Linked DNA regions of Pseudonocardia sediminis. The protein of the gene in region 1 interacts with the protein of each later gene in a pairwise test. Links are inferred from orthologs where the notes say so. Each region holds a gene or a part of one and is shown in the gene's direction. Other genes may lie near its edges. The genes, in order: dnaE, dnaN and EV383_RS28865.

Region 1 (4,220 bases):
GCGCGGGAACGGACGGCGGCCGCATGACGGGCTGCCCCGACGGTGCCCGGAGGCGGGCCCGCGACGGGTCCCGGGACGGGGCCCGAGGCGGGTCGGGGGACCCGCCCGGAGGCGGGTCCGACACGCCCCGGCGCGGTGAGCTGGGGGTTCACCTCCCCGGTGCCCGGGTAGGCGGAACTGTCGGTGCCCGGAGCTAGTCTGGTCCTCACGTCGACCCCGTGGACGCTGCGGAGGGAATCCCACCGTGACCGGTCCGGCGCGGACCCCACCGCGCCGACGCCGGACACGTTCCCTCCCAGGTCACGGGGTCGCGGGAGTTGTCGTACCGCGTCTTCCCAGGGCGCGTGAAGGGAGCCTGGAACACACATGGCAGCGGTCAGCGGTACCTCGAACGACGGGTTCGTCCACCTGCACACCCACACCGAGTTCTCGATGCTCGACGGGGCCGCGCGACTGGACGACCTGTTCTCCGAGGCCCAGAAGATGGGCCAGTCCGCGATCGCGATGACCGACCACGGCAACGTCTACGGCGCCTACGAGTTCTGGCGCAAGGCGAAGGCGGCCGGGGTCAAGCCGATCATCGGCATGGAGGGCTACCTCGCGCCCGGGTCGCGGCACGAGCGCAAGCGCGTCTCGCTCGACGGCAGCCTCGGGCGCAACAGCGACAACCCCGACCTCATGTACACCCACATGACGCTGCTGGCCGAGAACACCGAGGGGATGCACAACCTCTTCCGGCTCTCCTCGCTGGCCAGCCTCGAGGGGTACTACTACAAGCCCCGTATGGACCGTGAGCTGCTCGAGCGCTACGGCAAGGGGATCATCGCGACCACCGGCTGCCCGTCCGGCGAGGTCGCGCGCCTGCTCCAGCAGAACGACTTCGACGGTGCCTGCCAGGCCGCGAGCGACTACCGCGACATCTTCGGCAAGGACAACTTCTTCTGCGAGCTGATGGACCACGGCATCGAGATCGAGAAGCGGGTCCAGGAGGACCTCTTCGCGCTGAAGAAGAAGCTCGACCTGCCGGGCCTGGCCACGAACGACCTGCACTACACCTACCCGGACGACACCAAGGCGCACGAGGTGCTCCTCTGCGTGCAGACCGGCAAGACCATGAACGACCCGAACCGCTTCAAGTTCGACGCGCAGGACTTCTACCTCAAGTCCGCCGCCGAGATGCGCGGTCTGTGGGACCCGATCCACCCGGAGGCCTGCGACAACACGCTGCTCGTCGCCGAGCGCGTCCAGGTCGACTTCACCGAGGGCCAGGACCTGCAGCCCCAGGCCCCGGTGCCCGAGGGCGAGACCGAGGAGTCCTGGCTGGTCAAGGAGGTCGAGCGGGGGATGCACCAGCGTTTCCCGAACGGCATCACCGAGCAGTACCGCCAGCAGGCGACCTACGAGCTCGGCGTCATCATGAAGATGGGCTACCCCGGCTACTTCCTGGTCACCGCGGACCTCATCCAGCACGCCAAGTCGGTCGGCATCCGGTGCGGCCCCGGCCGCGGGTCGGCGGCCGGCTCGCTGGTCGCCTACGCGCTGGGCATCACCGACCTCGACCCGATCCGGCACAAGCTGATCTTCGAGCGGTTCCTGAACCCGGACCGCATCTCCATGCCCGACATCGACATGGACTTCGACGAGCGCCGGCGCGGCGAGATGATCCGCTACACCACCGAGAAGTACGGCGAGGACCGGATCGCCCAGATCATCACCTACTCCACGATCAAGGCGAAGGCCGCGATCAAGGACTCGGCGCGGGTGCTGTTCGGCCAGCCCGGCTACTCGGTGGCCGACCGGATCACCAAGGCGATGCCGCCCGCGGTGATGGGCAAGGACATCCCGCTGTCGGGGGTGTTCGACCCGTCGCACAAGCGGTACTCCGAGGCGACCGAGGTGCGCGCGCTCTACGAGGCGGACCCGCAGGTCAAGGAGATCATCGACACCGCGCGCGGCCTGGAGGGCCTCAAGCGCCAGTGGGGCGTGCACGCGGCCGGTGTGATCATGTCGGCGAAGCCGCTGCTCGACGTCATCCCGATCCAGCGCCGCGAGGCCGACGGCGCGATCATCACGCAGTTCGACATGGGCGCCTGCGAGACGCTCGGGCTGCTCAAGATGGACTTCCTGGGCCTGCGCAACCTGACGATCATCGACGACGCGCTGGAGAACATCGAGCTCAACGGCAAGCCGACGCTCGACCTCGACCACCTCGAGCTCGACGACACCACCACCTACGAGCTGCTCTCCCGCGGGGACACGCTCGGGGTGTTCCAGCTCGACGGCGGCCCGATGCGCGACCTGCTGCGCCGGATGGCCCCGACCGAGTTCGAGCACATCTCCGCGGTCGGCGCGCTCTACCGGCCGGGCCCGATGGGCGCGAACGCACACAACGACTACGCCGACCGCAAGAACGGCCGTCAGGAGATCACGCCGATCCACCCGGAGCTGGCCGAGCCGCTCAAGGAGGTCCTCGGCGAGACGTTCGGCCTGATCGTCTACCAGGAACAGGTCATGTCGATCGCCCAGGTGCTCGCCGGGTACTCCCTCGGCAAGGCGGACCTGCTGCGCCGGGCGATGGGCAAGAAGAAGAAGGAGATCCTGGACAAGGAGTACGACGGCTTCGCCCAGGGCATGAAGGACAACGGCTACTCCGCGGCCGCGGTCAAGACGCTCTGGGACATCCTGCTCCCGTTCTCCGACTACGCGTTCAACCGCGCGCACTCGGCGGCCTACGGTGTCGTGTCCTACTGGACGGCCTACCTCAAGGCCAACTACCCGGCCGAGTACATGGCCGCGGTGCTCACCTCGGTGCGCGACGACAAGGACAAGGCCGCGATCTACCTCGCCGAGTGCCGGCGGATGGGGATCACCGTCATGCCGCCCGACGTCAACGAGTCGGTGCGCAACTTCGCCCCGGTCGGCACGGACATCCGGTTCGGCCTCGGCGCGATCCGCAACGTCGGGTTCAACGTCGTCGACGCGATCGTGGCCGCGCGCCGGGAGAAGGGGGAGTTCGCCGACTTCTCCGACTTCCTGCGCAAGGTCGACGCGGTGGTCTGCAACAAGAAGGTCATCGAGTCGCTGATCAAGGCCGGCGCGTTCGACTCGCTCGGGCACACCCGCAAGGGCCTGCTGCTCGTGCACGCCGACGCGATCGACGCCGTCATGAGCACGAAGAAGGCCGCCTCGATGGGGCAGTTCGACCTGTTCGGCTCCATGGACGGCACCTCGGACGGCGGCGACGAGCTCGGCGGGATCTTCGACGTCAAGGTCCCGACCGAGGAGTGGGACTCCAAGCACCGTCTCGCGGTCGAGCGGGAGATGCTCGGGCTCTACGTCTCCGGGCACCCGCTGCAGGGGTTCGAGCAGTCCCTCGCGGCGAAGGCCGACACCCCGATCTCCGCCATCATCGACGGGACGGTCCCCGAGGGTGCGCAGGTCACCGTCGGCGGCATCCTGGCCAACGTCAACCGCCGGGTGAACAAGAACGGCGAGCCGTGGGCGTCGGCGCAGATCGAGGACCTGGTCGGCGGCGTCGAGGTGCTGTTCTTCCCGCGCGCCTACCAGGTGGTCGGCGTGGACGTGGCCGAGGACGCGATCGTGCTGGTCAAGGGCCGGGTCAACAAGCGCGACGACCGGGTGTCGCTGATCGCGAACGACCTCGCCGTGCCGGAGCTGCAGGGTGCGGGGGAGGCGGGCCTGCCGTTCCGGGTCAGCCTGCGCACCGAGCTGTGCACCCCGGAGCGGGTCGCCGCGCTCAAGGAGGTGCTGACCCACCACCCGGGCACCTCCGAGGTGCACCTGGCGCTGGTCTACGGCACCAAGACCACGATGCTCAAGCTCGACGACCGGCTCAAGGTCACCAACACCTCGGCGCTGATGGGCGACCTGAAGGCCCTGCTCGGCCCGGGCTGCCTGGGCTGAGCCCGCGGGTCCGCCGGCCTGCCCGTCCGCTGCCGGCGCCGGGGGAGCGGGCGGCGCCGGGGGACCGGCGTCAGAGGTCCCGGTCGGGCCCGGCGGCGATCGTCGCGGCCGCGTCGAGCATCTGCGCCCCGACCGGTTGCAGGCCGATCGCGGTGGCGACCAGGCCGGTCGCGACCCGCTCGGCCACACCCCACTCCCAGACCGCCACCGGGTCGCACCCGGTGGCGCGGGCGAGGTCGTGGGCCCGCCGGTGCGGGCCCTGCGCCATCAGTTCCACGGGGTCCTCGCGCATCAGC
Region 2 (3,092 bases), 2.2 Mb from region 1 along the record:
ACAGCGCCCTCCGGGACCGAGTTGTCCACCGGCTCCACCGCTACATCCACAGGTCAGAGCGCCTGTTCGTCCGGTTCCGGCCGGTCACGAGCCGCGACCTCCGCCTCTCCCGTGCCACCCACACGGACATCACCGCGCCAGGGCCTCAGCGGGGCTCTGAGCCGGTCCCGGAACGCGACCGCCCGGCCGCGACGGCCGTTGCCGGGCCGTGATCTCGATCCCCATCGGGGATGAACGGATTCCCACGGCGTGTCGCTCCGACACGTTCCGCTCGACGTCCGGTAGAGGGCGTTCGGCGCACGGGCCGTGATCGGGCTGATCGACTTCGCCCAGCACACGGTCACTCTCCGTCGACATTGCTGTGACAGGTGTGGCAATTGTGAGTTCCGGCAGCGCGGTGACCTCCCGATCGACACCGCGTCCCCATCACCCTCGGTGGAAGATCCGACACGCTTCCACCCACATCTGGGGACAACTCTGTGGATTGTTGCGCCGGGACCGGTGGACGGACGGCCGTGAATCTGGGGACAACTCCGGTCCACCCCGGGGACAGATCCGGGACAGGTCGGGCACAACCGGCTCGGTCCACCGCCGCGCGAAGCTGCCCACGATCCGTCCCAGGGGTGGGTGCACAGCCGACGCGGCCTGCTGACCAGCGCAGACGTCCTCCATCCACACTGTGCACAGGACTTATTACTACTACGGTTTCTCTCTCCAGAAGTTTCTAAGAGAAGAACAAGCACGTGGACAGGTGAGGAAGCACCGCCCCGATCGGGCACACAGGGTCAGCCGTGACCACGGTCAGGGCGGCGTGGAAAGTGTCGGCCGGAGCCTCTACGGTTGGCCCTCGGCGAACCTGGGGTCCCGACATCGGGATCCGGTCGGCTCGTCCTCGTCCCGTTCGTCGGTGCCGTCATCGGCACCCGCACCACCTGTCCACCCGTCGCAGACCGGTCTCCTGGCCGGCTCTCGACGCTCCACCGGGGAAGGGTTCCCGCTGCCATGAAGTTCCGGGTCGAACGCGACGTCCTTGCGGACGCGGCCGCCTGGGTGGCCCGCAGCCTCCCGGCCCGTCCACCGGTGCCGGTGCTCGGTGGCGTGCTCATCCAGTCCGGCGAGGGCGAGTCCGACGAGCGTCTGACCGTCTCCGGCTTCGACTACGAGACCTCGGCCCGTGTCGAGCTCGACGCCACGGTCGGCGAGCCCGGCCGGATGCTGGTCTCCGGACGGCTCCTGGCCGACATCACCCGCGCGCTGCCGTCGAAGCCGGTCGACCTCGTCGTCGACGGGTCCCGCGCCACGATCAACTGCGGCAACAGCCGGTTCAGCCTCCCGACGATGCCGGTCGAGGACTACCCGCAGCTGCCGTCCATGCCCCAGCGCGCCGGGTCCGTCGACGCCGGCCAGCTGGCCGCCGCCGTGGCCCAGGTCGCCGTCGCGGCCGGCCGGGACGACACGCTGCCGATGCTCACCGGCATCCGCCTCGAGATCGAGGGCACGCAGCTGACCCTGGCCGCCACCGACCGGTTCCGGCTCGCCGTGCGCGAGCTGGAGTGGGTACCCGAGGACGCCTCGATCTCCACCGCCGTGCTGATCCCGGCGAAGACGCTGGCCGAGGTGGCCAAGACGCTCGCGGGGTCCGGCACCGTGGAGATCGCGCTGTCGGCCGGCGACGGGATGCTCGGGCTCACCGGTGGCGGGCGCCGCTCGACGAGCCGGCTGCTCGACGCGGAGTTCCCGCGGTTCCGCCAGCTGATCCCGGCCGAGCACACCACCGCCGCGGAGCTCGAGGTGTCCGCGCTGGTCGAGGCGATCAAGCGCGTGTCGCTGGTGGCCGACCGGGTCGCCCAGATCCGGCTGGAGTTCGGCGAGGACGGGCTGCGCCTGGCCGCCGGCGGGGACGACGTCGGCAGCGCCGAGGAGGAACTCCCCTGCACGCTGGACGGCAACCCGCTGACCATCGCGTTCAACCCGGGCTACCTGCTCGACGCGCTCGGCCAGCTGCACACCGACCGCGCGCAGCTGACGTTCACCACGCCGAACCGGCCGGCCCTGGTCCGCCCGGTCCCGCCGCCGGCCGCCGACGACGCCGAGGCCACGCCGCCGGAAAAGTCCGGTTACCTGCACCTGCTGATGCCGGTCCGCCTCCCCGGCTGAGCGGGCCCGTCCGGCCGGGACGAGACTGTGCCCGGACCGCGGCCCGTCGATTTCCGTCGGGCCGGACGAGCGTGGGGAGAGGGGAACTCGTGCAGATCGGACTGATCGGTCTCGGCCGCATGGGCGGCAACATGCGGGACCGGTTGCGCGCGGCGGGACACGAGGTCGTCGGGTACGACCCGCGGCCCGAGGTCAGCGACGTCGGTTCCCTCGACGAGCTGGCCGCGGCACTGACCTCGCCGCGCGTGGTCTGGGTGATGGTCCCCTCGGGCGACCCCACCCGCAGCACCGTGACGACGCTGTCGCAGACCCTGTCGGCCGGTGACCTGGTGATCGACGGCGGCAACTCCCGCTACACCGACGACGGCCCGAACGCCGAGCTGCTCGACGCGAAGGGCATCGGCTACGTCGACTGCGGAGTCTCCGGCGGCATCTGGGGCAAGGACAACGGCTACGGCCTGATGGCCGGCGGCTCCGACGAGCACATCGCCCAGGCCATGCCGATCTTCGACGCGCTCCGGCCGGAGGGTCCGCGCGAGGAGGGCTTCGCGCACGCCGGTCCGGTCGGCGCCGGGCACTTCTCGAAGATGGTCCACAACGGCATCGAGTACGGCCTGATGCAGGCCTACGCCGAGGGCTTCGAGCTGATGCAGGCCACCGAGCTGATCACCGACGTCCCGGCCGTCGTGCAGGCGTGGTCGCGCGGCACCGTCGTCCGTTCCTGGCTGCTGGACCTGCTGGTCAACGCGTTGCGCCAGGACGCCGACCTCTCCGAGCTGGAGGGGTACGTCGACGACTCCGGGGAGGGCCGGTGGACGCTGGAGGAGGCGATCCGCCACGCCGTGCCGCTGCCGGTGATCTCCGCGGCGCTGTTCGCGCGGTTCTCCTCGCGCCAGGACGAGTCGCCCGCGATGAAGGCGGTCGCGGCGCTGCGC
Region 3 (2,954 bases), 4.0 Mb from region 1 along the record:
TTCGACGTCGACGAGACGCACATCGTGCGCGGCCTCGACTAGGACGTCCGGTCTCCTCGGCCTCCTCGGTCGCGCCCGATTCACCCGGTACGCCCGGACACTCCCGGGCCGACACGCCGGGCTCGCAGATCGCGGGCAACCCGGCCACACCCGAGGCGTCGACTCTTCGGGGGACGGGCCACCGCTCGCGCCCCGAGCGAGGAGTTCGAGGAGTTCCATGAGCGACAACCGCCGCATCCGAGGCCGCCGCCGGGCCACCATCGCCGGTCTGGTCGCGACGGCCGGCGTGGTGCTCGCCGGGACCGCGCTGGCGGGTTCCCCCGCCGCGGAGGCCGCGTACAAGGAGGCGCTCGTCCCGGGCACCCCGTGCACGGTCACCGCGAAGGCGTGCGTGGACCTGGACTCGCAGCGGGCGTGGCTGTTCAGGAACGGCAAGATCCTGCGCGGCCCGGTCCCGGTCGCGACCGGCGGGAACGGTGAGGCGACCCCGATCGGGCACTCGCTGCGCGTCTATCGCAAGGACGCGAACCACAAGAGCCAGGAATCGCGCCTGCCCAACGGTGCGCCCGCCCCGATGCCGCAGTCGGTGTTCTTCGAGGACGGCGGGATCGCCTTCCACAGCGGCAGCCCGAACCGCTCGTCGGGCGGCTGCGTGCACCTGAACCCGGCGGACGCCAAGGCCTGGTTCGACTACCTGCAGATCGGCGACAAGGTCCAGGTCGTCTCGGCCAAGCAGGAGAAGGCCGAGCGGGCGAAGCGGCACTGAGGACGGCACCGGCGGCGGCACTGACGGCGGCACTGACCGGCGGAGGGCGGCCGGGCGCGGCTAGGGTCGGGCGCATGCTGGTCGAGCGCATGCGCCCGTTCACCTCGACGATCTTCACGGAGATCTCGCGCCTGGCCGTCGAGACCGGGGCGATCAACCTCGGGCAGGGCTTCCCGGACACCGACGGCCCGGCGTCGCTGCTGGCCGACGCCGCGCGCAACATCACCGACGCCGGACGCAACCAGTACCCGCCCGGCCCCGGCATGATCGAGCTGCGCGAGGCCGTCGCCGCGCACCGGAAGCGGTTCTACGACCTCGACGTCGACCCGGCGGACGTGCTGGTCACCGTCGGCGCCACCGAGGCGATCGCGTCGACGCTGCTCGGGCTGTGCACGGCCGGGGACGAGGTCGTCACGTTCGAGCCCTACTACGACTCCTACGCCGCCTCGGTCGCGCTGTCCGGCGCGACCCTACGCACGGTGCGGCTCCACCCGGGTTCGTTCCGCATGCGCTCCTCTCACGACGCCCCGGACTTCGCCTTCGACCCCGACGAGCTGCGCGCGGCGTTCTCGTCGCGGACGAAGGTCGTGCTCGTCAACACACCGCACAACCCGACCGGGGCGGTGTTCTCGCGGGAGCAGCTCACGCTGATCGGGGAGCTCGCCGCCGAGTTCGACGCCGTCGTGGTGACCGACGAGGTCTACGAGCACATGACGTTCGACGGCACCCCGCACGTCCCGATGGCCACGCTGCCCGGGATGGCCGAGCGCACGCTGACGATCTCCTCGGCCGGCAAGACGTTCTCGGTGACGGGCTGGAAGGTCGGCTGGGTGCACGGCCCGCCGGAGCTGGTCGGCGCGGCGCGGACGGTCAAGCAGTTCCTGACGTTCCACGGCGGCGCCCCGCTGCAGCCGGCCGTCGCCAACGCGCTGGCCCTCGACGACGCGTTCTACGCCGGCGTCATCAGCGACCTGAGCCGCAAGCGCGACCTGCTCTCCGACGGCCTGCGTGCCGCCGGGTTCGACGTGTTCGCCACCCACGGCACGTACTTCGTGGTGGTCGACGCCCGCCCGCTCGGCTTCGATGACGGCTTCGACCTGGCCTACAGGCTGCCCGAGCTGTGCGGGGTGGCGGCGGTGCCGGTGTCGGTGTTCGCCGGCACGCCGGAGGGCGCGGAGGCGATGCGCCCGCTGGTGCGGTTCGCGTTCTGCAAGCGCGACGAGGTGCTCACCGAGGCCGTCGAGCGCCTGTCGGGGCTGCGCGGCAAGGCCTGAGCGCGGAGGCCGGACTGTCCGATCCGTTCACGACGGACCGTGCCGCGGCGACCAGGATGGACCGCATGAGCCGCCACATCAGCACCGTGATCGGCACCGATCCGGCCGCCGTCTACGCGTTCGCCTCCGACCCGGAGAACCTGCCCCGCTGGGCCGCGGGCCTGAGCGGGAGCGTCGAGTACGTCGACGGGCGGTGGCGGGCCGAGTCGCCGATGGGCACGGTCACCGTCACGTTCGCCCCGGCCAACGAGTGGGGCGTGCTCGACCACGACGTCGAGCTGCCCTCGGGCGAGGTGACGCACAACCCGCTGCGCGTGACGGCCCACCCGGACGGCGCCGAGATCGTGTTCAGCCTGCGCCGGGCCGACGGCGTCGCCGACACCGAGTTCGAACGCGACGCCGCGACGGTCACGGCCGACCTGGCACGGCTCAAACAGCTGCTCGAGGCCTGAGCCCGGGTGCCGAACGGCACCACACCGTCGTCGCCACATGATCATCAAGCACTGACGTGCCGCTCGGCGTCCGGGGCGCCGCTGCGGGCGGCCCGGATCATCGTGCGGCGCAGCAGCAGGATCAGCCCGGCCCAGACGACGAACGACTGGACCTGCAGCAGCGGCATCGCCACGGCCACGGGCAGCGTCGCCGCCGCGAGCAGCCGCACGCCGACCTCGATCGCCATCACCGCGGCACCGACGGCCGTCGCCCGGCGCAACGCCGTCCGGTACGCCGGGTTGACCGACCACTGGTGGTCCATCAGCGCGCGCAGGCCCGGACGGTAGGTCTCGCCCGTCGCGCGGATCAGGTGGAACAGCAGCGGGCGCCCGCCGACGAGCAACGACCCGGCCAGGACCAGGGCGAACACCGCACCGGGCAGCGCGTCGCGGGCGACGGCGAAGCGCGGGTCACCGCTGAGC

Evidence for each region.
Region 2: the proteins of dnaE (region 1) and dnaN interact in binary tests that used the Escherichia coli proteins (3 or more experiments, as listed by UniProt). The link is inferred for Pseudonocardia sediminis from one-to-one orthologs.
Region 3: the proteins of dnaE (region 1) and EV383_RS28865 interact in binary tests that used the Escherichia coli proteins (3 or more experiments, as listed by UniProt). The link is inferred for Pseudonocardia sediminis from one-to-one orthologs.

Annotation. Positions count from the first base shown.
Region 1 is NZ_SHKL01000001.1:2,194,530-2,198,749, forward strand. Bases 54-4,124 are described here. They hold dnaE (DNA polymerase III subunit alpha), read left to right. Parts: upstream 54-366; coding sequence 367-3,924; downstream 3,925-4,124. Other genes in these bases: EV383_RS10250 (aminoglycoside phosphotransferase family protein), read right to left, coding at 3,995-4,124. Also shown: EV383_RS10240 (glycosyltransferase), read left to right, coding at 1-27; more of EV383_RS10250, read right to left, coding at 4,125-4,220. UniProt on the Escherichia coli protein: DNA polymerase III is a complex, multichain enzyme responsible for most of the replicative synthesis in bacteria. This DNA polymerase also exhibits 3' to 5' exonuclease activity. The alpha chain is the DNA polymerase catalytic subunit.
Region 2 is NZ_SHKL01000001.1:26,071-29,162, forward strand. What follows is about bases 137-3,079. They hold dnaN (DNA polymerase III subunit beta), read left to right. Parts: upstream 137-1,002; coding sequence 1,003-2,157; downstream 2,158-3,079. Other genes in these bases: gnd (phosphogluconate dehydrogenase (NAD(+)-dependent, decarboxylating)), read left to right, coding at 2,247-3,079. In the rest of the region: more of gnd, read left to right, coding at 3,080-3,092. UniProt on the Escherichia coli protein: Confers DNA tethering and processivity to DNA polymerases and other proteins. Acts as a clamp, forming a ring around DNA (a reaction catalyzed by the clamp-loading complex) which diffuses in an ATP-independent manner freely and bidirectionally along dsDNA.
Region 3 is NZ_SHKL01000001.1:6,168,156-6,171,109, reverse strand. The notes cover bases 136-2,940. They hold EV383_RS28865 (pyridoxal phosphate-dependent aminotransferase), read left to right. Parts: upstream 136-840; coding sequence 841-2,040; downstream 2,041-2,940. Other genes in these bases: EV383_RS28855 (VC0807 family protein), read right to left, coding at 2,537-2,940; EV383_RS28860 (SRPBCC family protein), read left to right, coding at 2,106-2,492; EV383_RS28870 (L,D-transpeptidase), read left to right, coding at 218-766. Also shown: more of EV383_RS28855, read right to left, coding at 2,941-2,954. UniProt on the Escherichia coli protein: Shows aminotransferase activity with methionine and histidine as substrates, and to a lesser extent also with phenylalanine.